One region of the Lysinibacillus sp. 1 U-2021 genome, then DNA from elsewhere that is predicted to be linked to it. Evidence: riboswitches for the same ligand, from Rfam matches in the RefSeq annotation. Region 1 holds a riboswitch; each other region holds the start of a gene.
What was found. A riboswitch is a leader RNA that binds a small molecule or an ion and turns the genes downstream of it on or off. The one in region 1 is predicted to bind cobalamin.
Positions count from the first base shown of each region.

Region 1 (10,003 bases):
AGTTGAAGTTGATGTTGAATATCTAAATGATTCGTCGGCTCATCTAATATTAATATCTGTGCTTGTTGAGCGAGTGCCCTTGCAACCATGACACGCTTTTTCTCGCCACCAGAAAGCGAACTAAAGCTTCGTTTCTCTAAATGCGATATGCCCGTTTGCCTAAGAGCCTCTTTAACAATTTGAAAATCTTTCTCTTGATCAAGCTCTAACAGCTTTTTATGTGGGGTTCTTCCCATACTGACTAAATCATGCACAGTGAAATCAAATAATACGGGTGTCTCTTGGCTTACAACAGCCAAATTTTTCGCAATTGCTTTACTTGATTGCTTTAATATATCTTGCTCATTTAATACTACCGATCCACTTTCAGGTTTTAGGAGACGATACATATTTTTTAACAATGTTGATTTTCCGCTCCCATTAGGACCAATTAATCCAACAAATTGCTTTTCTTTTATTTGAATGCTTACATCATGCAGTATACGCTGATCGTAAATGGAGAATGATATTTGTTTCGCTTCTAATGTCATGGAAGTTAATCTCCTTCACCGAAAGAATAGTTGTTACGACGGAGAAGCCAAATGAAAAATGGTCCTCCACAAAAAGCTGTAATAATACCAATTGGCATTTCCTGAGGAGCAATAATAATTCGAGCAAAGGCATCTGCCCACACTAAGAATATTCCACCTATTAAAGCACTGATAGGTATTACGTATTTATAGTTTGAGCCCACAATTAAACGCACAATATGGGGAATAATTAATCCCACAAATCCTATAGAACCACTAACTGCGACAAGCACACCTGTTAATAGAGATACTAGTAGTATTAACTGAATACGGAATTGCTGAAGATTAACGCCTAATGTCACTGCCGCCTCTTCTCCTAGTAATAATAAATTTAAATTGCGATAGTGTAGCCACAGTAGCCCAAATACAATAAAGAATACGAAAGCTGGAATCACAATATTATTCCATTTGGCTCCAGCTAAACTACCTAGCATCCAAAACATAACAGCCTTTAAGGCCCCTTCTTGCTTTGACATCATTAAAATAAAGTTAGAGATAGCCGTTAAGATAAAGGACACAGCCATGCCTGCCAATAGCAAGCGGAAAATAGAGACACGTCCCCCAACACGTGATAAGAAAAAGACAAGTGCAATGGCAAGTAATGAACCAAGGAATGCGGATACTGAAAGAGCGTAAATACCTAAAAATGAAAAGGCTCCTAAAATAATCACAGAAGTAGCGCCGACAGCTGCCCCTGAAGAAATCCCTAGAATATACGGGTCTGCAATAGAATTACGTACTAGTGCCTGAATGGCTGCCCCTGCAATAGCTAACCCCGCTCCTACTATCGCTGCTAGCAAAACACGAGGTGCTCTTATTTGCCAGATGATGATTTCCTGAGAGCGACTCCAATCTTGCTCGATCGAATTTTGTATAAAAGGAATTTTAGAAAGAATAACTTTCCATACATATAGCGGTGTAACTGAAACTGAGCCAACCATTACAGCAAAGGTCATTGAAACAATTAATACCATGAAAAGTACGAAGGAAAATAACATAAATTTTTTATTCATCTGTTTTAAACTCCTACTGAATATATTGATGAATGAAGCAATAAAAAAAGGTATCCCATGCGAAAATGCGCATAGAAATACCCTAGATTAAACAAAGTCAGAAAAATATCCAGCTATTGTCCGTATTGCTTGCATCCTCGTGGGCATTACAGGTATTACTAAATGGCAGGTCTCCTGGCTTCGATTCACTATCCTATAATTGCCTTCCCATTCTTAAACAGTGGCAAATCATATTATAGGATTCCTCGTTACAGTTGCGGGACAGCGTCGGACTTCCACCGACTTCCCTTTTAAGTGACATTTAAAAATGTCACACCAATAGTATTTGAAGTTATAAAATGGTGACGGTTCTATCATACATTTTTATAGATAGATAGTCTACTTCAATTTAATTCAGCAATTGAGTTAACTTAAATAAACAATAAGGTTGACACAAATACATTCGTTTTTTACACTAGCAGTAATAACTTATAAAGCGAGGTGAAATTCATGGCAACTGTTACACAACATAGTCACCATAAGTTAAGAACTGTTGACATTACCTACATTGGGTTATTTTCAACGCTAATGATGGTGGGTGCTAATATCACTTCCTTTGCACCTTTTATGGTAGTTGGTGGTGTACCCATTACGCTTCAAACCTTCTTTGCAATTTTAGCAGGGCTTATTCTTGGTAGTAGAAAAGGTGCGCTCGCCTGCACAATTTATATGTGCGTAGGATTGGCAGGAGCCCCTGTCTTTGCTCGTTTCGGTGGTGGAATTGGCCAAATTTTAAGCCCTACCTTTGGGTTTATTATTACATTTATATTAGCTGCATTTGTTGCAGGATTGATCGTAGAACGAAGCGGGACAAAGAAAAGTTTTATCGTAGCTGCTTTGGTAGCAACGGCTATAAATTATTTGATAGGAACAAATTGGATGTTTTTTGCCTATAAGCTTTGGGCAAGTGCGCCAGAGAATTTTTCATATAAGCTCGCTTGGCTTTGGATGATTCCTCCACTACCAAAAGATATTATTTTAGCTATTTTTGCTGGTATCTTCGCCTATAGATTACAAAAAACATTGAAGATTATGCCCATTCAATAGTATATCTCCCCCTACTTGTGCTAGATATTTTTCATAGGTCATATCCATCGTTTCTGCACATTTATTTGCTACCTTAAGAGCAAATAATGAGGAGGATATCATATGAAATTCAATAAAAGATGGTCAGTCGGACTATTATCAGTGGTCACTCTAATTAGTTTAACGGCTTGTACAGAGGAGCAAACAAAACCTGCGTCCACTTCTAATGAAACTGCTGAAAAAATGGATCATTCTACAATGAACCATTCAAGTTCTGGCCATGTACCAGTAACGTTAAAAAATGCTGAAAACCCGAAATTTCCTGTAGGGGGCACAGCCATTATTACAGATGGACATATGGAAGGTATGAAAGGAGCCGAAGCAACAATAGTAGGAGCCTATCGTACAACTGCCTATGTTATTTCCTATGAGCCTACATCTGGTGGAAAGCGAATAGAAAAGCATAAGTGGATAATTCATGAAGAATTAATTGACCCACAAGAAGCACCACTGGCACCTGGAACAGAAGTAAAAACGGACGCAACACATATGGAAGGTATGGAAAATGCGACTGTCCTTATTGACGAGGCTGTGCAAACAACTGTATATATGGTTGATTATACTTCCACTACAAGTGGTGAAGCTGTAACAAATCATAAATGGGTAACAGAAGAAGAGCTTAGTTCAAAATAATAGAAATAACCTCTACCTTCAATTCTGGTAGAGGTTAATTTCTAGCTTTTATGTTCCATTTGCTTTCTCTTTGCAGACTTATGCCATTTATAGCCGATGCCCCAAACGGTTTGCAAGTAATCATCCGCCGGAAAACCACTTTTTCTTAATTTTTCTCGTAAATTACGTACATGTGAATCGATGGTACGATCTTCAATCGTTACATCAAATCCCCAAACGGCATGGATAAGGTGTTCTCTAGAAAATGCTCTATTTTGATAATCTAAAAATAGGGCGAGCATGGCAAATTCCTTTGGTGTTAATGGAATTGCCTTATGTTGAAAATATACTTCAAAGGACTCTCTATCTAAACAAAGCCCTTCAAAGTTAATCACTTTGTCTTCAGATATCGTTCTTCTTAATACAGCATGTATGCGTGCTAACAACTCTTCCTCATCAAAAGGCTTTAAAATGTAGTCATCTGCACCAAGGTTTAAACCTTTTACAATATCAGCGTGTTCTCCTTTTGCAGTAAGCATAATGATAGGAACATCCCAAAACTTCCTAATTTCCTGGCAAACCTGCCACCCATCCATCTCTGGCATCATAATATCCAAAAGAACTAAATCCACATGCTCTTCTTCTAAAAAATCCAATGCCTCTTGTATAGAAGACATTGCTTTACAAATAAATAGTGGTTCCAAATAAAGGGTTAATAAATCTAACATTCTTGGTTCATCATCAATGCATAAAATCGTTTTCATTCGTTTCTACTCCTTTAAATGACAATTCAAAAGTAGTCCCTTTATTTATTTCACTTCTAACCTTTATTTCTCCCCCATGTGCTTGTACAAGCTCCTTGACAATAGCAAGCCCAAGTCCAGATCCACCTAATGCACGACTACGTGATTTTTCCACTCGATAAAACCGATCAAAAATATACGGTAAATCCTTCTTTGGAATTCCTTTCCCTGTGTCTTCAACGACGATGCTTAAAATTCCACTGTCTTGTTTTACAGTAACTGTAGTCATATCTCCTGACGCACAATAGATGAATGCATTATTTAATAGATTAATCACGATTTGCTCAAGTCTTGCTTCATCTGCACATAGTGTTAAGCCATTATCACAACGTACAACCAAATAGATACCTTTATCTTGAAACGCGGGACTTAATTTTTCTTCAATGTTTGTAAAAAACGGCTCTAAATATAAGCAATGTTTTTCAATTACAAATGAATTTTCATCCATTTTCGCTAAATCAAATAAATCTTTAATTAATCTTGAAAGTCTATTTGTTTCTTCTATTATAATAGCTAAATACTTTTGACGATCTTGCCCTGTTAAATCCCGTTTAGCAAGAATGTCTGTATAGCCTTTAATAAAAGTTAGTGGTGTACGAAGCTCATGTGCAATACTCGATAAAAACTCCTTACGCTCTTGCCTTAGATGATTTAAATCATTGGATAAAAGCTGGATAGCATTTGATAAATCCCCAAGCTCATCTTTTCCATTCATAGAAAGAGCGACTGTAAAATCACCCTTACTCATTTTCAATGTAGCCTCTTTCATTTGAATAAGTGGTTTAGCCAGCTTGCGAGATAGAACAACAATGACTGCAATACTGACAAGACCAGATACAATACCTACGATGAGAAAATGCTTATTGAGCCGTTTCATTAATGCATGGATGGAATCGGTATTTTGAAACATAAATACATAGCCAATCGTTCCTTGCTGGTTTTGAATAGGGCTTATAGTCGCAATAGCTTTAACTTCTTGCCAATTGTCTTGTAAAACCCTTCCTTCATAAGGTATTTCCCCCTCCCCCTCTATCTCACGAATCAGATCACTGATTTCTTGATGTGGTTGTGAGGATGCAAGGATTGTCCCGAAAAAGTCAGTCACCACGACATCTGTACTTGCTTCTGATTCCATAAGAACGACATGTGCTAATGTTTCATTATTGAAGTTCTGTTCTAATATCGTACGATGTGAATTTCCTCTCGCTTGTAAACGCTCTAGTTCCTCTTCCACTCTAGAATTCGTCAGGGAAACATGCAAAAAAAACATCATAAAGGTCTCAATACAAAACAATGTAATGAAAAAGATAATACCAAGCTTTAATGATAATTTTCTCATCCGTAACCACCATTTTAGAATTTCTTAAAAGTATATCGTGAAAGTGTGAAGATTTCATGCAGAAGTAGCATCTTTCTAAACAAAAATGCCCATAAGTATATTGTATACTTATGGGTTAGAATTTAATTAAACGTATTTTTTTGCCCAACTTAAGAAATTATCAATGACTACGTCAAGGAATTTCACTGTTCCTTCATCAGTTAAATTGCCTTCTTCATCAAATTTAGTGTGAACAGCACCAATATAAACGTCATTGCCGCTAAGTAATGGTGAGTTAATGCCTGGAGAGAATAAGATATCACGTAAATGTAATTGTGCTTTTACAGTACCTAAGTTCCCCATTGATGCACCCATAATGATGGATGGTTTGCCAATCATTACTTTATCTACACGAGATAGCCAATCAATAGCATTTACCATAACCCCAGGCACTGTACCATTATATTCTGGTGTAACCCAAAGTACAGCATCTGCAGCTTTTACTTTTGCTTTAAAATCAAGAACTGCTTGTGGAGCCTCATTTTCAATATCTTGATTATACATTGGTAGGTCCTTTAGGCTTAATACTTCAAGATCTAACTTTTCTGTATAACGTTTTTGAATAAATTGAGCTAATTGCATATTATAAGATTCTTTACGGATACTACCTATGATTGCTACTACCTTCATGATGTTTCCTCCTAAATGTACATTATTCATAGTATTTGTATAGCTATTGTATTTTATACCATTTCAATAATAAATGGCAAATTCTTCAACTGGCTTGCGATACCCACGTAATCGACGACTGCTTTCTTTTTCTTTCCCAATAGTAATCATTAAGGCTATTTCATGTGTTTCTGGCACATTGAAAAGCTCACGCATTTTCTGATTATCAAAGCCAATCATTGGGCAAGTGTCCCAACCACGATTTTTCGCAGCTAGCATGAATAACATTGCAGACAGAGAAGCATTACGAATGGCTTCATCTTTCATGAATCCTTCACCACGATCCTCATAAAATCTTGTATTCTCTGCTACAATATCCTCTAGTTCGCCCGCTGTAATTATGCCTAAATCCACCATGCCCTGGCTTAGCTCAGCAGTATTTTTATATGCTTCCTTGTCACCTAGTACAAGAATTACACCTGAAGCTGAATGTACTTTATATTGACCATATGCTGCCTCTCTCACCTTTTCTTTCATATCCTCATCCAGCACAACAATATAATTAGCATGCTGTAGGTTAAATGCTGAAGGGGCAAGCTTAACATCCTCCAAAATAGAGCGTATATCTTCTTCAGTCATCTTAACGTCCTTGATAAAATTATTAGCAGAGCGACGCTTATCAATCAGCTTGGAAAATTCCATTTTTTATCCCCCAATACAGTTATGTATACATCCAGTAGGGCTTTTCTTTCCCAACTGGATGAAATGGTATTACTCATATTCTTTATCGAACATAATGGAACTTCTTACAGTGTCAATCGGACGAACAAGACTTTCAATCTGTTCTCGTTTTGGTTCTAAAAACGGTGGTAATGACAGTTTTTCTCCTAATGTTTCATATGGCTCATCGCCCATAAATCCTGGACCATCTGTAGCCAATTCAAATAAAATCTGCGGAGCTACTCGTGCATACAATGATTCAAAGAAATGACGATTTACATAGCCAGAAGTGTGGAAACCAAAACTTTCAAAGCGTGCAGTCCATTCATCTAATACCGCACGATCCTCTACACGAAAGGCAGCATGGTGTACAGTACCAAAACCTTGACGAGCAACGGGTAAGACTGTATTGTGCTCGACAATAATCTGGGCGCCATTTCCTCCATCACCTACTTCAAATAAATGGAAGTCTCCTTCTTCTGCAATCTCTCTAAAGAGCATTACCTTTTCTAATACATCTTTAAAGTATTTAAAATTAGCGACACGTACAAAAACTGGCCCTAAACCTGTAATGGCATACTCAAGTGGGATGGGGCCATCCTGCCAAGGTGTACCTGCTGCCACACCAGTATTGTACTCATCAGAAATTAACTGATAGTGCTGCTCATCAAAATCTACGAAAGATAGTGTTTTCTTACCAAATTGTTCTTTCATACCTGTATGCTTCACATTTAAACGATCAAAGCGCTTTATCCAATAATCTAAAGCAGCATCCGTTGGTACACGGAAAGAGGTCTTTGAAATTTCATTAGTACCATGTACACCTTTTGGGATATTAGGGAAATCAAAGAACGTCATATCTGTACCCGCACTACCCTTATCATCTGCAAAGAATAAATGGTATGTTTGAATATCATCCTGATTCACTGTTTTCTTTATTAAGCGCATTCCTAAAACATAGGTAAAGAATTTATAATTTTCTTCAGCACTACTTGTGATAGCCGTTACATGGTGTACACCTTTTAAATGATTCATAATATGCTCCTCCTATATATCTCGATATCGAGATATATATTTAAAATTTTTTATTGGTTAGTGGCGTTCTTGCCAACTTTTTTAAGTGATAAAATCATGTTGTCCAGCTCCTGAGCTTCCAATACTTCAAATATCTCATTTATTTTCTGTTCATGCTTAGGGAATATTTCCTCCATCAAAACCTGTCCCTCAAGCGTTAGTAATACATACGTAACACGACGATCTTTTGGACATGCCTTACGGTACACATAGCCCTTTTGCTCGAGCTTATCAATCACATAGGTAATACTACTGCTTGCAATTAATATTTTTTTACCAATCATTTGAACTGGTTGTTCTCCATGATGATACAAAAATTCAAGAACCGAAAATTCAGTTGGATTTAAATCGAATTGAAGTAAATCTCTTTTAGTTGCATCTTGAATCGTTTGATATGCTCGGAACAAGACCGTAAATGCTTTTAAGTTACGATTGTTTTGCTTCATACGACTCCCTCTTTTTACTTCGAATTTAATTATCTTTAATTCGAGATAATAATAACATATACATTTTTAAACAGCAAACAATTTGTTTCTTCATGTTTGCCATCTTTTCGTTCGGGTAGAAGGTAGTTGTAACTTATAAAGGAGGATTCTAAATGAAAAAAGATGTCAATCAAAAACAACAACAGCTAGAAGCATTCCGAGTAAGTGATAAAGATCAACCTCTCACAACCAATCAAGGATTAAAAATATCGGAAGATGAGCATTCACTAAAAGCAGGTGAGCGAGGACCCACTTTACTAGAGGATTTTCATTTCCGTGAAAAAATGACTCACTTTGACCATGAACGAATTCCTGAACGAGTAGTACACGCACGTGGCTCAGCCGCTCATGGAATTTTTGAAACATATGAATGCGCAAGTGATATTACAAAGGCACAATTTTTAAATGGAAAAGGAACTAAAACCCCTGTTTTTGTCCGCTTCTCTACCGTTGCTGGATCTAAAGGCTCTGCAGATACTGTTCGTGATGCACGCGGCTTTGCTACTAAGTTTTATACGCAAGAGGGCAATTATGATTTAGTTGGAAATAACATTCCAGTGTTTTTTATTCAAGATGCTATTAAATTCCCCGATTTTGTACACGCTGTAAAGCCCGAACCAAATAACGAAATTCCACAAGCACAAAGTGCCCATGATACATTTTGGGATTTCATTGCAAATAATCAGGAGTCTGCTCATATGGTTATGTGGCATATGTCAGATAGATCGATTCCACGAAGCTATCGAATGATGGAGGGCTTTGGTGTTAATACTTATCGCTTTATCAATGCCGAAGGAAAAGCCCATTTTGTTAAATTTCATTGGAAACCTGTACTTGGGGTAAAATCATTAGTATGGGATGAAGCACAAATCATTGCTGGGAAAGATCCCGATTTTCACCGCAGAGATTTATGGGAATCGATTGAACGTGGGTATTTCCCAGAGTGGGAGCTTGGTGTGCAACTTATTCCCGTTGAAGATGAATTCAAATTTAGCTTCGATATTCTTGATGCCACGAAAATATGGCCTGAAGAAGAAATTCCAGTACACATTCTTGGGAAAATGACCTTGAATAAAAATGTGGATAATTTTTTTGCAGAAACGGAACAAGCCGCATTCCATGTCGGGCATGTTGTGCCAGGCATTGATTTTTCAAATGATCCTTTATTACAAGGTCGTTTATTCTCCTACACCGATACACAGTTAATACGACTGGGAGGACCTAATTTCCATGAGCTTCCTATTAATAAACCAATTTGTCCATTTCATAATAACCAACGAGATGGCTATGGCCGACAAACCATTAATGTGGGACAAGTTAGCTACCATAAAAATTCCTTAGCCAATAATACACCACATCCTGTTTCTGAAGAAGATGGTGGATATAAGCATTATGAAGAAAAAGTTGAAGGGCATAAAGTACGTGCACGTAGTGAGAGCTTTAAAGACCATTTTTCTCAAGCAAGATTATTCTGGCTTAGTATGACAGATATTGAGAAAAAGCATATTATCGATGCCTTTAGCTTTGAACTTGGCAAAGTAAAAAATAAAGCGATTCGAAAACAAGTTGTAGACATGTATGCTCATGTCAGTTACTCACTTGCTTCAGCTATCGC
Region 1 is NZ_CP123966.1:548,380-558,382, forward strand. It holds gene QH639_RS02905 (heme ABC transporter ATP-binding protein) at 1-530, opposite strand, end outside; gene QH639_RS02910 (FecCD family ABC transporter permease) at 536-1,582, opposite strand; cobalamin riboswitch at 1,730-1,917, opposite strand; gene QH639_RS02915 (biotin transporter BioY) at 2,072-2,668, shown strand; gene QH639_RS02920 (YdhK family protein) at 2,771-3,340, shown strand; gene QH639_RS02925 (response regulator transcription factor) at 3,382-4,083, opposite strand; gene QH639_RS02930 (sensor histidine kinase) at 4,061-5,461, opposite strand; gene QH639_RS02935 (NADPH-dependent FMN reductase) at 5,588-6,130, opposite strand; gene QH639_RS02940 (nitroreductase family protein) at 6,194-6,811, opposite strand; gene QH639_RS02945 (ring-cleaving dioxygenase) at 6,881-7,864, opposite strand; gene QH639_RS02950 (MarR family winged helix-turn-helix transcriptional regulator) at 7,915-8,349, opposite strand; gene QH639_RS02955 (catalase) at 8,502-10,003, shown strand, end outside.

Region 2 (10,003 bases), 1.2 Mb from region 1:
ATTTAATGACCGATTTTGGCTATTAAATTCATAGATTCTGTTACGTAAAAAGTCTTTTAACTTTTAAAAAAGTTTATTTATTGATAGAAGGGGTGAAAGGGATGGCTTGGGAGGTTTTTAGTATTATAGGAACAATTGCCTTTGCTATTTCGGGGGCAATTATTGCCATGGAAGAAGAATACGATTTATTCGGTGTATATATACTTGGTATTGTGACTGCTTTTGGTGGAGGAGCTATCCGAAATTTACTCATTGGACTACCTGTCACAACACTTTGGGGACAGGATATGATGTTTCAAATAGCGCTTGCTGCGATTACGATATTCTTTATTTTTCCCCATCATCTGATTCAACATTGGCATCGTTGGGGTAACTTCACAGATGCGATTGGCTTATCAGCATTCGCAATTCAAGGCGCACTCTATGCTGTCAAGCTTGATATGCCAGTAAGCGCAGTCATTGTAGCTGCTGTTTTGACAGGTTCAGGTGGTGGAATTGTACGAGATTTATTAGCTAGAAGAAAACCATTAGTTCTCCGTGATGAAGTTTATGGGGTTTGGGCAGCTCTTGCTGGATTGTTAATCGGCTTCGAGGTTTTTACAGGGGATATTTTCCTTTATATTTTATTCGCAGTAATTACAGCTTTACGTATTCTTTCCTATATGATGAAGTGGCGCTTGCCATTACGAAAATTAAATCGTGCATAAATACCATTCAGCCAATGACCAAAAATTAAGTCATTGGCTGTTTTATTGTTTTTATCTTTTTAACAACTGCATTGATTCTTCTAAAGTCACCATGTTTTTCATCATCGAGCAAGCTGCATCTAAAATAGGAAAGGCTAAGGCTGCTCCAGAACCTTCGCCTAAACGCATATTCATGTGCAACATTGGTTCAATGCCTAGTAAGGCAGCGGCAATTTTTGCCCCTGGTTCCTCTGAAGCATGGGAAGGAATGATATAATCGATTACTTTTGGTTCGAGCTTATAAGCAATGAGGGCGGCTATAGTCGAAATAAATCCATCAATGACAACGGGTTTACAATGGACTGCTGCGCCAAGAATAATACCTGTCATCGCCCCTATCTCTAACCCTCCAACCTTAGCCAGAACATCAATAACATCATTTGGATTAGGCTTATTTAAGGTAATTGCTTTTTCAATAACTGCCGCTTTATAGGCAATGCCTCCTTGGCCTACTCCTGCACCAAACCCCGTTACTTCGATAGGGTTGCATCCCGTCAAAACAGCTAATATCGCAGCACTTGGTGTTGTATTGCCGATGCCCATTTCTCCAGTCCCAAGTACATCAGCACCTTTTATGATTTCCTCAGTGGCCACACGGATTCCTACTTCTATCGATTGAATGGCTTCTTGTTTGGTCATAGCGGGACCTTGTGCCATGTTATCTGTACCATATTTAATTTTATGAATAAGGACACCTGCATCAAGTGGAATATCTCCTTTTACCCCAACATCTACTGTGACCACCTTTGCATTGGTAATGCCAGCAATCGCACAAACGCCTGTACCCCCCTTAGGAAAATTTAATGTTTGAAAGACCGTAACATCTTGTGGATTCGTGGTTACACCTTCCTCGCAAACACCATGATCTGCAGCACAGACAATCATCACTTTTTTGTCGACCATCGGATATAATTGTCCTGTTATACCAGAGAGCTGTACGGCAAGTGATTCTAGTTTACCCAAGCTACCTGGGGGCTTACAAAGCGCATCAATCCGCTTTCTGGCTTGCTCCATACTTTTCATATCAGCCCCCTGAATGTTTTGAATCGTGTCTTGTAATAATTGCATGATTATTTCTCCTCTCGTTCTCATTAAGACAAAATAAAAAGTCTGTAGTTTATTGTCATGACAAATAAACTACAGACTTTTCCATCATCTATATCTTCTAAAGCATGTAGGCAGGTCTCCTGGCTCAAGTTCAACACCTCATAGTACCTTCCCAGCAATTTGCTAGTGGCATACACTATGAAATTCCCTTATACAGTGGCGGGTCCGCTAAAGCTTTTCACTTTATTCCCTATTCTCCCTAGTGGGCACCTATTGCTTTTATGTAATTATGTTAAATCTACTTTACAACTTTTTTAGTGTCAAGAGGAAAAAATTTTTTGAGTGTTAACTTAGTAACACTACCTATTCAAACAATATAGGCTTATCAAGAGCTTGTAACAACTAATGAATCCCTCTCATTCACTTGATGCTTATCAACTTCAAAAATTTTATCTGCTTCACTTATTAAAACAGGGTGATGAGTAACCAATATAACAGTCTTTTGTTTTTCTTTATTTAAATATAAAAGTAATGTTTCTATATTTATTTGATTGTCTTTATCAAGCGCAGAAGTAATCTCGTCAAACAAATAGATATCCGCATCTCTTAGAAGCGATCTTGCTATTGAAAGTCTTTGCTGTTGCCCAGTAGATAATTCAAGCCCGTTATGCCCTATAAGAGTTTCAAATTTATAGTCCAACGTTTCTATATATGAATAAATGTTAACCATTTTACAAATTTGAATTAATTCTTCGTCCGTTGCATTCGGCTTTGCTAATAACAAATTTTCCCTTATTGTCCCTGTCATTATAAAATGCTCTTGCGTTACCAAACATACCCTTTTTCTATAAACATCAATAGGAATATATCTAATATTTTGATTGGATAGAAATATTTCACCCTGATAATTAATGTATAAACCTGATAATATATTCAATAATGTCGATTTACCTGATCCGCTTTCTCCCTTAATCAATACAATTTTCTTCAAAGGTATTTGGAGATTTATATTTTCTAAAACTGGAGATAATGCATTAGTATAGGTAAAGCTTACATTCCGTAATACTATTTTATCTTTTCTAAAATGATGCGAAGAATTTACATAGTCAGGTACTTCTAATTTCTTTAGATGATATTTATTGTCTTGCATTAAGTTTTTTACTCTATTTACAGACACAATTGCTTCTTGTAAAAATGAATTTAGTTGAGAAAATCTTAAAAATGACTGACTAAAGTTATTGGCATAGGTAGTGAATGCTATTAATACTCCTAACGTGAGGCTTCCTTTATAAATAAAGTAGGCACCTATAATAAGGATAATCAAATAACTTGTAAAGTTTATTAATTCTATTATTGATGCTGATTTTATACTTAAACGCATTTTATCAAGAGTATTTTTGTATAATAAGGTAATTTTCTTTTGATAGTTATCTATTGCGTTTGTCTCAGTATTAAATATCTTAAATAATTTAAATGATGACAGTAATTCTCCCAAATAGGTTAAATAAGAATCTAAATCTTCTTTGATGGCAGTATCCATCATCCTTATTTTTCTTCCATAATATTTAAAAATGATAAGTGCTAAAGGACAAGCTATGAATAAAATACTAGCTAAAATAAAATTAAGATTTATCAATATTACTAACACAATTATTATGCTGATAAAATCTACAACAATATTTAAAAACTCTGATACTACTTCAGAAAATGCCTTTGTATCATTTTCTATTTTATTCATCAGTTCACCTTTTGCTTTTAATTGATACTCATCCATGTCCATAGCCATGATTCTTTTTATTATCTTTAACTTAATATCCATTTGTAGATAGCAGGCAAATTTCGTTAAATAATATTTTTGGATTACTTTAAAAAATAAATTAAAAAGAAACAAAAAAGCCATAAACACTATAATTATGAATGCTGAATTGAGGTCTTTTACTGTTATAGAATCAATAAATTTACCAAATAAAAGGGGGTGTACTATACTTAAAATCATAGAAATGCCCATCAAAATATTTACTTGAAATAATTTTGCTTTGTATGGCTTTGTATACTTAAATACCTCACCTAATATTTTCATGAAATAATACTCTGTCTCCCTAATTTAGTTAAGGTTTTCTTATAACCTTTTGATATACAGATAAGCATTTTTCGGTTCTTCCTGTAATATATGTAGAAACTTTTCCATATACGGATCTTTTTCATTACTTATGAACAAATTTTCTACTGACTTCTTTTTCGCCTCACTAAAGAGCATGCTTTTATTTGTGTATATAACCTTTTGCTCAATTGTTCTTTTTAAAACCTCATAGCAATTAGTTTGTTCCTTGTTTTCCCACTGTTCATTCATTAATGTATTTATCATGTCTTCTGTAATATTATAGCCATAGTTAAATTCAAAAAATTTATTAGAATACGGGCGTATTTCAATGATGTCGCCAGAGCTACTAATAATATTTTCTAAACTATTGTTATCTGGAAGGCTAAAAACCCTCGTTATTTTCAGCGTGTGATACGGAATGTTGTTGACACCAAAGCTCTCCATTATTTGAGTAATGTCTTTATAAACATTCGCATAATTCTTCATTTTTTCTATACTTACACCTTTGTATTGGACAGTAAGCCCGTTATATTGATAATTTTGATAAGGCTTATTTGACAGCTCTTCTTCTTTATATCCATTATAAAAATGTAAGCTTAATAGAACGAAAAGCATCATACTGGTCATAATTCCAGCAACCCACTTTTCCGTTTTATTGGTGGCCTTCCTGCTGAATAAAATCGCGAACGATATAGAACACAAACAAACGGATAAAACACCTATAACATTTAAGTAATGAATAAAATCTGGATACATAAAGTTAAGAGTTGGAGCTAAATATTGAATCGTTTCTAGTCTATAACCATGCATTAGCATTAATAAAAAATAAATGATGACAATTAAAATTATAGACACTGCTTGACTTTTAAAAATTGTTGCCATCAAAAATGGAATGGATATAGTAAATAGCTGAAAAATAAAAACGATAAGTAGAATTTTATATATTGGTGTCTCTACATATACAAACTTTACAAAACCAACTAGTAACATAATTGCAGGGGTGGTCAGAATAAAGCTGAAAACCCATTGCCATAATAAAAGCTTTCCATTCGATATTGGGGAAATCATTAAAATTTTCTCTACATGATATCTTTGATGCAAAGTTATAATTTGAATCGTTAATACACTTGAGAAAATCCCATATAAAGGAATCAATGCTTGAGCATCACTGACTGTAAAGAAATACTGAGAGATACATAATAGAATGACGATAGCATAATAAGTCAACAAATAATCACTTCGTAAGACCACTTTCGACCAAAATAAAAAGATATCTCTCATTTGTCATTCACCCTTCTTTTAAATAGCAACACATTTCCAAACATAAATAGTATGCCAATACTTAGAAAAATACCTCTCTTTACATTAAATAGCAGGTCAGTCATTTGATGTTGTATAAAATCAGGATTGAACCATATAGAAAAATAAGGAGAATTTAAATAAATGCTGAATACCAAATATATTATTAGTAAAATGTGTAGATATACAGTACGTTTCAAATAAAAGGAAATGAAAAAGCTAAAGGTAATGCTGTAGAAAATAGAAAGGAAGACTTGAAACAATGTAATTAATAGAATGCTAATAGGAACTTTATTTACATAAAATATAAAAAAAACTACGTAGAAGAAAAATAGATACACTGAAACAAAAAGAATAACTGCTACGATTTTTCCAACTATATACATCGACCTATTTGTCAATTTTAGTAGGATGACTGCTCTTTCAAAAGATTGAAGATACCCCTTCCAAACATATGAAACCATACTCGGTATTAAAATAAGTAAAAATACCATTTGTAATTGAAGTGTTCCATACCATTTTTCAATAAAAGTTTCCTGAGTGTCTAAGTTATTCATGATAATTGGAAGAACCAACATTATTAGTATAAGAATGACGGAAATAGCTCTACTTTTTATGAGTCTTTTTAATTCAAAGTTTATTAGAAAAGGTAATTCTCTCATATGGATAACTCTTTTCTATTTATATAAATATATGCATCCTCTAGAGTAGGCTCTGTCGATATACTTCCTTGTAATGGACTATCTGCAATGTAACGAATCTCAATACTGCTGCCTTTATCTTGTAAAGATACAAATAAATCCACATGAGGTATTTCATCATCTAAAACATTATAAAGCCATACCTTCCCTCGAACTTTATTAATAAGGTCTATTGTACTACCTAAGTAATTCACTTTTCCTTTTTGTAGCACCATCAAATTTTTACATGTAGAAGCAATATCTTGTACGATATGTGTTGAAAGCAGAATGATTTTATCTCGACTAATCCGAGTAATTAAATTTCTAAATGAAATGCGCTCATGAGGATCTAAACCTACTGTTGGTTCATCAATTAGTATTATTTTGGGATTACCAATTAAAGCTTGAGCAATGCCAAATCTTTGTTTCATACCACCCGAAAGTTCTTGAATATATTTTTTTTGTTCGCTTAATAGGCCCACCTCTTGAAGTCTTAAGTTGATTTCCTGTTTTCGACTTTCACTATTATTCATTCCTTTTAACTTACATAAATAGTCAAATGACTCTTCTAAAGTAACCTTTGGAAAAAAATCGAACTTCTGAGGAAGATAACCTAATATTTCACAAACCTTAAGTGGTTCTTTTTTTACGTTTAGCCCTGCAACTTCAATTTCTCCGTCATCAAATGGAAGTAATGTAGAGATTATTTCCATCAATGTTGTTTTTCCTGCCCCATTTTCCCCTAATAAACCAAATACACCATTATGAATTTCTAAGGAGATATTGTCTAGCACCTTTCTATTTTTGTAATTTTTTGTTAAGTTCTTAATTTTGATTTCCATTTTTAACAAACTCTCTTGTATTTTTCTTTTCTAATAATAGTTCTCTTTGTTCATCTGATAACCGTAAATATAAATGCAAGGTAGCTTCTAATTGCTTTTGAGTTAAAATGCAATAATGTAAAGGTGGTGTCGTTACTTTACCTGTTGATTCTAAATTTTCATGGTGACACCCACCCCCACACAAATTTTTTGCCCAGCATTTATTACAATTTAATCTATTTGAAACGTGTGCTTCTTCTAAAAATTTTGACTTCGCACTGGAATATGTTCCTTCAAAAATATTTCCTTGTTTATACTCTTTATTATTAACAAAACGATGACAAGGATATAAATCACCATTAATATCAACGGCTAAAAAATTAACCTCTGCACCACAAAAATATGTTGATTCGTGTCCAATATGAATACGTTCTAAATTTTTCATTATATTATTGAGTTTGACAGCTTTATAATATTCTTTTTTATTAACTAAATATTAGAAATAACAAATTAATTCATCATAACTTTTAGACAATTCAATGAATTGATCTTCTGTAAACATCTGCATAGCTGGGGCAGCATAGATACTTCTAAAATTCAAGTCGAATAGATGCTCATATATATTTACCAAATCAACATTATTCGGAGTAATGGTTGCCCTAACTCCCAGTTGTTTTTGCTCCCTTAATTCTTTTGTTCTGTTTAAAATAACATCATAACTTCCCTTTTTATTTCCATAAAAACGATTTATGTCATGATCGCTTTTAGTCCCATCAACACTTACTTGAACAGCGATGTTATTGTCTAAAACAAATTTTGTGATTTCTTTATTTATTAGCGTTCCATTACATGTCATACTAAAACCTATTTTTTTATTATGTAATTTTACTTTGTAATTTGCATATTCTACTACTTGCTTAATTACTGGAAAATTTAATAAAGGTTCCCCCCCAAAAAATACAATAGATAGATCATCACGATCACCTGACTGTTCTAGCAAATAGTCAATTGCTGATTTTGCTGTCATTATAGACATTCTGCCTTTTTCGTTATATTCTCCGTCACCAGCGTAACAATATTTACATCGTAAATTACATTCTTGGACCATCATTAATGTGAGTGCACTTATGTTTTTAACATTTTCTTCGTTAACAGCATTTCTATCAGTAGTATCATTGATTATCCTATTTTCTATTAGTGATTCAATAATACTATTAAATTCATTTTCAGCTATTTTATCATTTAATTGATTAAAAACTTCCACTATGCTTTTGTTGTCACTTGATAAAATAGAATAAACAATATCATCTATTTCAAATAAACCATTAGTATTCGGTACATAAATATATTTTTTATGATTAACTTCTAACTCTTTAATACTTGATACTTTAATTTTTTTCTCCATAGATTCAATCATAAATATCCCCCCATTTCTTGATACAATGTAGAGTAAATAATGATTTACTCTACATTGCCAAATAAAAAATTAAGCACTTGTTTGAACCATCTGTATCTTTTCTAAAACAAGTTTCCCAGCCTCCAGCACATCCCCAATCCATAGCATCACACTTATTGCAATAATCTTTAGCATCACAAAAAACACACCATTTAGATCTAGAACTAGCACTATTAAAACCATGATTAATTCTCTTGAGCATTTTTTCACCTCCTCAGATCCCATATAACTCCCACAAAACAATTAATTATTAGGTACTAATATGTAAATATTAATTTGTTTTGTAGTTCAAAGTTAACAAAATTTCTCAAATAAGGTATCCGTATTTTCCGCAACCTTAGGGAAAAATTAATTATTTTTTGAAAAATTGTCACTTTTTACATTTGATTAAACGGTATTTTTTATCCAGAATATAGAATAAAATGGAATTTATTGATACGATATCTTCTGAAAATAAATGGGGGGAGTATTACATATGATAAAGTTAACACCTAAAGAATATGAGATTTTAGAGCGTATTGCTGAGGACAAAACCAATAATGAGATTAGTTTAGAATTAGGTATGAGTAGGAGAACAGTGGAATATCATATATCCTCTATTATTCGCAAATTAAATGCAGAAACTCGTTTAGGTGCTGTTGTTACTGCTATTAAACTAGGCTTACTAAGAATCAAATAAATTTTTCAACTCACGAAAGATTTAATTTTGGAGAAATCCCTGTATATGACATGCCGTTCAACTGCTCTGTTAGTTGAGAACGAACAAAACAAAAAAATAGACCAAACATATTTAAGTATATAATATGTCTGGTCTATTAATTTTAATTGGGGTGAAAGTTGTCATTCCAAGATAAAAAACTCTTTCTTTTTACTCACACTTTATTTAAATTCTAATTCTCCATCATAAGCCAGCATGCCGCCTTCAAGGTTTGTTACATCAAATCCTTGTGCCTCTAAGTAAGCACACGCATTGGCAGAACGAGCTCCAGCCTTACATACAATAATATATGGCTTTTGTACATCTAATTCCTCTAAACGTTCAGGGATAGTTCCGAGTGCAATATGTTGAGCACCTGGGATCATGCCATGTGCTACTTCATCCTCTTCACGTACATCGATAATATATAGGTCCTCATTTGCATCTAACAGATCTAATAATTGTGTTGTTTCCATTGTTTTCATAAACTTTGTCCTCCAAAATATCAAATTCCACTATCATTATAGCTTGTAGCAAAAAAAACAGCCAGTGTGAGAACACTAACTGTTTAACAAACTTATTATACTTCTGTCTCTAAAAACTCTATTTGTTTTGCTGGTACGAATGTAGAAATGGCATGCTTGTAGATTAGGTGCTGCTTATTTTCAGCATCAAGTAGTAATACTGTAAAATTATCATATGATTTCACAGTCCCTTTTAACTGAAATCCGTTTAACAGAAATACAGTTACAAAAACACTGTTTTTACGTAGTTGGTTCAAGAACGTATCTTGCAAATTGATTGATTTCATCAAATAGCCTCCCTACTAACTTTCTACCTCTTCATTCCTATAGTAGCACGTTCTACCAATTTATCAATTAGTAATTTTTAGAAATTTTTCTTTATTCTTATAATCGATCATCCGGCGTAATAAAATGGACATCCATTTTATTACGGAAATAAGTAAGCTGTCTTTTTGCATAGCGACGGGAATTTTGTTTTAAGCTATCAAGGGCTTCCTCTAGGGTACATTTGCCATCTAAATAATCATATAATTCTTTATACCCGATGGCTTGTATAGACTGTACTCCACGGATATTTTGCTGCCATAATCCCTTCACCTCTTGCAGAAGACCATTTTCCACCATTAAATCAA
Region 2 is NZ_CP123966.1:4,355,753-4,365,755, forward strand. It holds gene QH639_RS23235 (trimeric intracellular cation channel family protein) at 102-707, shown strand; gene cobT (nicotinate-nucleotide--dimethylbenzimidazole phosphoribosyltransferase) at 759-1,814, opposite strand; cobalamin riboswitch at 1,907-2,082, opposite strand; gene QH639_RS23245 (ABC transporter ATP-binding protein) at 2,179-3,873, opposite strand; gene QH639_RS23250 (ABC transporter A family member) at 3,913-5,175, opposite strand; gene QH639_RS23255 (ATP-binding cassette domain-containing protein) at 5,852-6,715, opposite strand; gene QH639_RS23260 (SPASM domain-containing protein) at 6,699-7,139, opposite strand; gene QH639_RS23265 (radical SAM protein) at 7,191-8,111, opposite strand; gene QH639_RS23270 (hypothetical protein) at 8,181-8,333, opposite strand; partial or broken gene QH639_RS23275 (response regulator transcription factor) at 8,635-8,829, shown strand; gene QH639_RS23280 (rhodanese-like domain-containing protein) at 9,030-9,332, opposite strand; gene hfq (RNA chaperone Hfq) at 9,428-9,658, opposite strand; gene miaA (tRNA (adenosine(37)-N6)-dimethylallyltransferase MiaA) at 9,756-10,003, opposite strand, start outside.
Region 2: linked by a shared signal. The riboswitch ahead of cobT (nicotinate-nucleotide--dimethylbenzimidazole phosphoribosyltransferase) and the one ahead of QH639_RS02910 (FecCD family ABC transporter permease) in region 1 are both predicted to bind cobalamin.

Region 3 (10,003 bases), 1.4 Mb from region 1:
ATGATACATACACATTGATTGATACGCCAGGGCATGTCGATTTCTCCCCTGAGATGGAGCGTGCTATTCGTGTGATGGATTATGCCATTATTATCATTAGCGCTGTCGAAGGGATACAGGGCCATACAGAAACAGTGTGGCAACTTTTACGTCAATACCATGTCCCTACCTTCTTCTTTATCAATAAAATGGATCGTGAGGGTGCCAATATGGAGGCTGTCATCAGACAGCTTCGCAAAGATTGTTCTCAGCATGTATTGTTCATCGATGAGCCACTTCGAGCAGACTATGTATCAAATAATATTATGGAATGGCTGGCGGAGCGCGACGAAAAATTGCTTGATGCCTTTCTAAATGAGTCATTGGAGCATGAACAGTGTCTTGCTCAATTAAAGGAAATGATTAAAAATGAAGGTGCCTTCCCTTGCTTTGCTGGCTCGGCCTTAAAGGATGAGGGCATTCAGGAATTTCTTGACCAGCTCCCGCTGTTAACGGCTTCCCATTTTGACAAGGATGCCCCGTTTGAGGGCGAGGTTTTTAAGATTCGTCATGATGGGCACCAGCGTTTAACCTTTATGAAGGCAACCAAAGGCTCGTTGCATGTACGAGATGAATTTTCATTTGACGAAGTAACAGAAAAAGTGACCGAAATTCGCCTTTATAACGGCAGTCGCTTTGAGACCGTTCAACAGGTAGAGGCAGGAGAAATTTTCGCTGTCAAAGGACTGAGCCAGGCAAACATTGGGGATCGAATCGGTACAACGATGCTATCACAGCCCTATGAGCTTGTCCCAACCTTACAGGCAAAGGTTCAATATGAGGGTGATCAGCATATCAAGGAAGTGCTACAGATTTTCCGGTTACTCGAAGCAGAAGAGCCGTCCTTGCGTGTGGTCTGGCAGGAAAAATTTCAGGAAATCCATGTGCATATTATGGGTGCCATTCAATTGGAGGTCCTGACAGAGGTATTAATGACGCGTTTTTCATTAGCTGTCTCCTTTGGTGAGCCGCAAATTTTATACATGGAAACCATTGCGACGACCGTAACGGGCTATGGTCATTTCGAGCCCCTCAAGCATTATGCAGAAGTTCATTTATTAATGGAGCCAAATCCACGTGGAACAGGTAATACCTTCACCAATGCCTGTCATGCCGATCATTTATCTGTAGGCAATCAGCGCCTTGTTGAAAAGCATCTGTTTGAGCGTGACCATCATGGGCTACTGACAGGCTTCCCTGTAACAGATATTCATTTTACACTTCTAACAGGTCGCGGGCACAATGAACATACATCGGGGGGAGATTTCCGTGAAGCCAGTTTCCGTGCCCTGCGTCAGGGGCTGGAGCAGGCACAAAATGTCCTACTTGAACCCTATTATCGCTTTAAAATGAAAGCTTCAAATGACTTTATCGGTCGTATGATGACTGATATTCAGCAAGCAGCTGGCACGTTCGATGACCCGATTTTATCCGAAACGGATGTTATCCTAACAGGTCGTGCACCTGTTGCCACTTTAATGAGCTACAGTACAACCTTTGCCGCCTATACAAATGGGAAAGGTGCACTCACACTCCAATTTGATGGCTATGATGTGTGCCATAATACAGAGGATGTGATTGCACAGTTTGGCTACGATAGAAATGCCGACCCTGAGTATAGTTCCTCTAGTATCTTTTGTGCTAAGGGCAAAGGATATTCGGTTCCATGGCAAGAAGCACAGGCAGCCATGCATTGCCTGTAGGATGGGATGAGCCTGCTCGCTTCGGGTATTTCCTCGGCTTCCGCGGGTATCCATCGCTCTAGCGCGGGTATTTCTTGCTTGGGCATCAATATATCTCTACCCTGCCATAAGATATTACAAGCCCTCCAAAAAATGGAGGGCTTGTTTTTATAGTGCACCGACAGCTTTCTTTGTTGGATTGTCCAACAAATATGCGGGTTCAACTATTACATAGTCATGCTTGTTCGTAAAATCAATGAGTACCTTACCAGGTTGACTTTTTAATAGTTGTAGATGATCAATTAATTGCAGTAAAAGCTCGTGACCGTTGCCACGTGGATGCCAGTTGAAATGATAATCATTTAACGCTTGCACCGCTTCAATAAATTGGGCATATTCCTGCTGCACAAATGCAATGAGTTTGTCATGATGAGATGCTAAATCATATAAATATGTTTCGTAAAAGCGCATGACAATCGAGCATAATAAGTCATTGACACGAGCGGCACTTAAAACAGGCTTGGGCTCCAATGATAGACGGTCGAGGTTGGGCTTTGCGCGTGTAGAATCAATGCGCGTAATTAAGTGATACGCTTCTCCTTTGACCTCATAGACAATCGGATTGGTCGGCATGTACATCATAAAACTATTCGTCTTTGTTTTTAGTTCATCTGCTATGGCTGCTTTCGCTAAAAGATGACCGTCCACATCCCCATTTTGTATCCAAATAATTTCTTTATTATATAAGATTTGCTCAAAGAAGCGATCATTACGAATCAGCTTCGTTGCTAATAATTGATCGATCAGAGACTCGACCACCATTCTTGTTTTCGCTTTCTTGGCAACTTCTGTGCGTGGTTGCTTACAAATGTTCAGATCTTCATAAGGCGTTTCCAACGTTGTCGTTACATGAATATTTGTCATACGTGCATCCCCTTTGCGTACATATTTTCAAAACAAAAAGGACTCCCTACTTTTGAGGAAATCCTTCATTTTATCTTCTTTCATCACACAATGCCAAACAAACCCTAAGTATGTGTGAACGAGTTCGATGGTGAACCCTTTCATTTACTATGGGCGTTTGACGTACTGTGACGAACAGAGCATTCTGTTTTGTCAACATGCCACCTCCTATTCCTCGTAGGTTTATGGTGTGTACTCGTAACAGGCAGGTATCCTGACTCATGATCATCGCTTCTTTTCTCCTTCCCGTCATTTGACAGTGGTTGCTGAAAAGTCGCTCACATTTACAGTTGCGGGACAGTGTCGGATTCACACCGACTTCCCTTTTAAGCAAATTGCACGCAATTTACACCTCTTACTACACGCTATTCAGTTGTCATAGGAATCGAGTGTACTCCACATTCCTATTAGATTACTAAAATCAATTGTAAAGTAGTGTTTTTCTAAAGTCAAATATCATAATATTTTCCAAACTACTAATAAAGTTATAGGGGGATATAAAAAAGGTGAACTGCGTATTTTTTATCTTTCATTGACTTTATAATGAAAGATAGTGTACTTCTAATAGTGGAAGGATGAAAAATATGAAAACAAGTCAACAATTAGTAACGAGTAATTTAGAGGAAAAAATGAAACTATTTACTCGAGCCGTTTCTGGACAAATTATAGAGGAAGCTCATTTTGTCATAGCCAATACAAATATTCCAACTGATACATTTAATTTGTTAGTAGCGAAATCGCCTATAATTCATAAGGAAAATCATCTTAAACAAAGGATTAATCATTTCATTGTGAATAAACTTCCCTTCAGCACGTGGGTGGATGCCAACTATCTAAGCGATGATTGGCTACAACTGATAAAAGACTGCAATTTACAGGAAGCTGAACGAAATATGATGATGAAGCTTGACCATACACTTCACACAGGTCCACGAATTTCCAATTATCTTACCATCACAGAAGTAAGTAACAAGGAAGATCTTCTACAATATAAGGAAGTTTTTCTAAGTTTATTTGGAGAAACAGCAGAAAGAGATGCATTAGAAATTTACTTTCATAAATTCTCACAGGAAAAACTAGCATCAAATGCCCGCATGTTTATTGGTTGTATAAAGGAAGTACCTATCGCTACGGGATTATTAATCGACAGTAAACATAGCTATGGGATTTATGATGTGATGACAAAAGATGCGTATAGGGGCAAGGGTTATGGCAGTGAGATGTTTCAATTCCTACTCAGTCAAACAATCGATAAGCAAAAGCCCGTAGTCTTACAGGCATCAGAGGATGGAAAAAATATTTATAAACGCTTCGGGTTTAAAGAAGTCGGAGAAATGATTGTATTTGAATAAGGTCTCGGCAAGGCGCTCTTATTTACACTTGACAGTATTTTCGAGCTTACCGTAATCATGAAGCCGATTTAAAATCCGTTACACCGCCCCCTTCCTGGCACGACAGAAAAGCCTCGCAAATCTGCGGGCTTTGGGTTGTGCACACGTACTATTAGCATCTTCATTACGTCCCCAAAACATACTGTGCTAAGACGCTTTGCACCTTATAAATATTTGTCGCCTTATTGAAGTTTTTTTGAATCGGTAATGGACTGCCAGACACCCATATTTTAAGCTCTGCATCTAAATCAAATGTTCCAGCTGTTTCGACTGAAAAATGAACGATATTTTTATAGGGAATGGAATGATACTCTGTTTTCTTGCCAGTCACTCCTTGCTTATCAATGAGGATCAATCGTTTATTGGTAAAAATAAACGTGTCTCTAATAATTTTATAGGCGTTCTTGACTGTCTCGTTTGGAATTAATAAATTATGGACCTCCTCCTGTAGTTTTTCTAAATTCACCTCGCTTGCATTGCCGATCAATCCATCAAATAAGCCCACTATCTGTCCCCTTTCGCTCTCGTTTATTTAATGTATTACAAAGAAGTGAGAGCTACGACAGGAAATGGTGGTATTATTTAGCCTATAGAGGGGGTGAGTGGTTGCGAATAATGATAGCTGCCTTAGTGTCTCTACTAGCCGTTGTTTTACTAGGATGTAATGAAAAACCAGATGATGAATTAGCTAAGGTCAGCATTTCTATTGGTGCTAAATTTAACAAGGTGAACACTGATTTTTTTAAAGAATATACGGATGAAGAATCACTTACACTATTCCAACAAGCCATTGCAACAACAGTCAAAAACGAGGGTGTTGTCAATATGGCTTCGCCAGAATATGATGGACAAATAGTGGACAAGGCAGGAAACAAATATCGCTATCATCTTTGGTTAGGTGATAAAGGGCAAAACAGTAGTTTGATGCATGTCGAGGATACGCATACGATCTACACAATATCTGAGGAGTTCACTGAAAAATGAGCTGCGCTCGTTCACTCATAAAAAAACACTTCCCATTCAAAGGAAGTGTTTTGCCAAATCAATGATCCATTGCCTGAAACAGCATTTTTGCATAGCTGTCCGTGAAGGTAAAGCCGTTATTCTCTTTGTTGCTCTCATCAACAATGGTTCCAGCCTTCATCACATAAATGCGATCGCATAAATAGGAAACAGCCTTTAAGTCATGAGAGATAAAGAGAATGGCCATTGCCCTTTCTTTATTCAAGGTCTTTAATAAATCAACGATTTCTCGTTGAATCAAGCGATCTAGGCTTGAAATAATTTCATCACATACGATTAATTGTGGCTCGACCAAAAGGGATCGTAATAAATTAACTCGTTGTTTTTCTCCGCCACTTAGCTCAGAGGGCAAGGCATGTAAGATATCTGTTGGTAGCTTGACCTTCTCCAGCATGGTCTGTAAATAGGTGTCCGTTATAGGTTGCTTATGCTGAAGCGGCTCTCTTAATAGGTCCCTTACAGTCCACATGGGATTTAAAGAGGCTGTTGCATTTTGAAAAATAATCTGGCAGTTGTCATAAAAAGCTGCGCGACGATGCTTGGTTATTGGTTGCTGTTGAAAGTATACTGCCCCTTTTTCAGGAGCTTCTAGCTGCATAATTACTTTGGCCAATGTGCTTTTGCCACTGCCACTTTCTCCTACTAAGCCGACTATTTCCCCTTTTCCTACAGTAAGATGAATATGATTTAATATTGGGCGTCCCTTTCGATAGCTTTTACAAATATTGTGAACCTGAAGTATCAAAGCCCACACCTCCTCCTAAAAATGATGCGCAACTAGCTGACTAGTGTATGGATGCTTAGGCTGCTCAAAGATTTCTGTTACTCGCCCTCGCTCCACAATTTCTCCATTTTTCATGACGAGGATAAAATCCGCGATGGAAGCAGCTACATCTAAATCATGGGTAATTAAGAGTACGGTTGTTTCTAGCTGTGTATGAAGCCTTTTCAATTGTTGAATAAATTCCTGTTGATGTAGCATATCTAAGGAAGAGGTTGGTTCATCCGCTAATAAAACAGCTGGCGCCAGATAAAGAGCACAGGCAAGCATACAGCGTTGTAGCATTCCTCCAGAAAGCTCGAAGGGATAGCGCTCCAACACATCTGCTGGTAAATGTAAATCCTGTACAATATGCTTCATTTCAGCTAGAAATACTGCCTTTGTCTGCCCCATCCGTAAGGCAGTTAATCCATACAATTGCTGTTTCATTTTTTGCGTTGGCGAAAAGCTATTAGCAGCATCCTGAAAAATCGTAAAGAAGTGCCTTTGGCGTAGTACAGCTTGATCCTGTTTTGCTAATTCCACTATATTTCTTCCATTAAAAAAGATTGAGCCTTCAACTGTTGCTTGCGCTGGAAGCATGCCTAGAATGGCAGAGAGCATGGTGCTTTTTCCACTACCGCTTTCACCTATCATCACGGTAATCTGACCTTTTGGCACCGTAAACGAGAGATCATTCAATATAAATTTTTCGTTTATTCGAACAGTAACATTCTCTATTTTAAACATGGGTCTGTCCCCCTCTCTGCTTAAATCTACTACCAATAGCTTGCACGCATAAAATCGTTACGAAAATGAACATCCCAGGAAAAAGGCCCATCCACCAAGCCCCGACAAGTAAATCATTTTGTGCAGTATAGAGCATCGTCCCCCACGATGGAATGGACGGTGGAACACCGATACCTAAAAAGCTTAAGGATACTTCCGTAAAAATAGCACCAGCAAAATTAAATATCGTCACGACAAAAATGGCGGGAAGACTATTACGCAATAAATGACGAAAAAGAATCTTCCACAGCGGCGTGCGAAACATCTTCGCCATGTGGATAAACTCTAATTCCTTCAACCGGATAAATTCAGAGCGCACGATACGGGCAGTGACAAACCAGCCTGTGCACCCCATAATCATTGCCATGCGCCATACACTTCCTTGCATAATCGCTTGAAGAGCAAGCACAATCACTAAAGATGGAATTGTTAAAAATGCCTCTAGTATACGCATCATCACTGCATCAATAGCTCCACCGAAATAGCCACTTATACCGCCATAGATAATGCCAATTATGCTGGATAGAACAACCGATAACGTAGCGATAAAAAGGGTCACTCTACCACCAACGAGTAGGCGGGAAAGAACATCTCTACCTAGCTGATCTGTGCCAAGGAGGTGTGTTCCATTAGGTGCTTCATAAATATGATTCATATCCATCGCGTTTGGCTCAAAAGGCACTAACCATGAGGAAAATAGGGTGAAGCCTACTAAAAGACCAAGAATCACTAGCCAAAAGATGAGCATTTTTTGCTCTTTTCTCATACGATTCCCCCTCTTCTTAAGCGGGGATTGAGACAAATCATGAGGACATCAATCACAAATAAACAGATAACGACTACTACGCCAGTGATTAAAATGGCACCCATCAGCACAGGAAAGTCCTTTACCATCACTGCTTTCACTAAAAGCTGACCTAAGCCTGACCAGCCAAATAATGTTTCAACCACGATGGATCCTCCAAAAAATGATGGGATGGTCACACCGACATAATTGATATATGGAATAATGGCATTGCGTAAAATCATCCTACGAATAGCTCGCTCTGGTACTCCGTTGGCACGTGCCACCTCTACATAATAACGATGCTTCTCTGCCTTCACATTTTCCTGTAAAAAACGTGCGAATACCCCTACATGTGCCAGTACAAGGACCGATAAAGGAAGAACCATATGGTATAGTCGGTCCACAAGGCCGCCATCCCCTCGTACATCCTTCATCCCCGATGAAGGAAACCAGCCTAGTTGTACAGAGAACACCATGATGAATAAAATGCCAAGCCAAAATGGAGGAATGGCTGAGCTAGCAATACTTACAAAGGAAAGTCCGCGATCTAATAACGAACCCTCCTTCATGCCTGCCTGTAAGCCGAGCCATGTTGAGGCAATGGCTACGATGCCTAAAGTTCCAACAACGAGCTGTAATGTATTTGGTAAACGTTCTTGTATAATTGTCGCTACTGGTCTGCCTTCTTTTGCCGAGTAGCCTAAATTTCCTTGCATCGCTTCACGGAGCCACACACCATATTGATAGAGTATCGGTTGATCCAGACCAAAAGCTGTTTCAATGCGTTCTTTCTCCGCTGTCGATAACGTTTGGACATTGCCACCATAATACGCTGCAGCTGGATTACCAGGAGCCGCATGCATCATGAAAAAAGAGAGGAAGCTCACGATAATGAGGACAATTGTCCCCATTATCACGCGCTTCCCGATCCATTTAGCGATCATGCCATTTCCACTCCTCGACATTCCAGAGGAAGCCTGCCCCATGATGACCTAAAATGCGCTCTTTGACGCCACTAATCTGCTGATTAATACCATACACAGCATCCACATAGGCAAAGTAGGCGAATGGTGGATCTTGTGCTAGCTCCTCCTGTAATGCCCCATAGACTTCCTTACGTTTTTCAGGATCAACGGTTGTACGCCCCTCCTCTAGCAATGCATCCACTTTCGGATTGTTATAGCTACCGTAATTGTAGCCAGCACTTGTGAGACTGGATTCACCAGAATGGAAGAGACTATACGTATGATGGTCAGCATCATACGGGCTTCCCCAGCCAACCATAAAGGCTTCTGTTTCTTCAATGACAATATTGCTCCAATCGAGTGCAGCTACTTGCACATCTGCCCCAATCTCTTTATAGCCTTCTGCCACATAATTAGCCATGTTCACACGCACTGTGTCAGTAATAGGTGCCGTAATAGTAAATGCTAATTTTTGATTATTCTTATAGCGGAAACCATCCTCAGCTAGTTGCCAGCCCGCTTGTTCGAGTAGCTCGCTTGCTTTATCAAGGTCATATTTATAATGCTCAATGTTGGCGTTTACAAAGGCATGCTTTTGTAGCGGCGAGTATGCTTCTGTACCGTATCCATATAAAATGCCTTTGACAATACCTGCACGATCTGTCCCATAGCTAATGGCCTTGCGAACAGCAACGTCTTGCCAAATAGGATACTTCATATTAAAGAGAACACCACGATAATCTGCTGATTCCACCTCATATAGCTTTAAATGCTCGACCTTCGATAGCTCCTCTACCTGATTCGGGTCTAGTAACGCTATATCGACCTCACCCGATTTTAGCTGGAGCGCACGCACATTACTATCGGGGATAAATTTAAAAATTACTTTCTCGATAGAAGCTTTTGTGCCAAAGAAAGATGGATATGCCTTTAGTGTCAGGCTTGTCCCTTTGTCCCATTGTTCAAACATATACGGACCCGCACCGATTGGCTGCTGGTTAAATGTAGCGGTTCTCATCTCTTGCCCCTCAAAGGCATGCTTTGGTAAAATTGGCACCGTTAATTTGTCTAATAGCGGTGTAAATGGCTCATCTAATTGGATAGTCATCGTCATGTCATTGACCTTTTCCATTGACACAACATGGCTAAAATCAGACTTTAAATAAGAACCGTTTGCATCATCCAAAATACTGTTAATGGTAAACATAATATCGTCCACCGTTAATGGGTGCCCATCATGGAAGGTTACATCCCTGTGAATCGAAATGGTATAAATCATCTGGTCATCTGATATTTTAATACTTTGAGCAATATCATTGATGGGTACATTATGCTCATCAAAGCGCATCAGACCTCTAAATAAAAAGGCATCTAAATTGGTTTCCTCCAAAAGAGGATTTAAGCCTGAAAACTCAGACTCTGAGGCAAAAACAAGCTCATTTGCCTGGGCAGATGATGTAGGTGTCGGTTGTTTCTCTCCTCCTTGATTAGACGAGCAGCCCACAAAAACTACCGCTAGCACCATCAAAAGTATCAATACGGAAAACTTTTTCAATTTACTATCTCCTTTATCACAACAGAAATTACAGCAATGCTGCGATGTA
Region 3 is NZ_CP123966.1:4,104,798-4,114,800, forward strand. It holds gene QH639_RS21740 (elongation factor G) at 1-1,742, shown strand, start outside; gene QH639_RS21745 (hypothetical protein) at 1,890-2,645, opposite strand; cobalamin riboswitch at 2,872-3,055, opposite strand; gene QH639_RS21750 (GNAT family N-acetyltransferase) at 3,269-4,036, shown strand; gene QH639_RS21755 (PH domain-containing protein) at 4,200-4,580, opposite strand; gene QH639_RS21760 (YhfM domain-containing protein) at 4,691-5,059, shown strand; gene QH639_RS21765 (ABC transporter ATP-binding protein) at 5,118-5,843, opposite strand; gene QH639_RS21770 (ATP-binding cassette domain-containing protein) at 5,859-6,608, opposite strand; gene QH639_RS21775 (ABC transporter permease) at 6,601-7,413, opposite strand; gene QH639_RS21780 (ABC transporter permease) at 7,410-8,378, opposite strand; gene QH639_RS21785 (ABC transporter substrate-binding protein) at 8,368-9,954, opposite strand; gene QH639_RS21790 (urease accessory protein UreD) at 9,983-10,003, opposite strand, start outside.
Region 3: linked by a shared signal. The riboswitch ahead of QH639_RS21745 (hypothetical protein) and the one ahead of QH639_RS02910 (FecCD family ABC transporter permease) in region 1 are both predicted to bind cobalamin.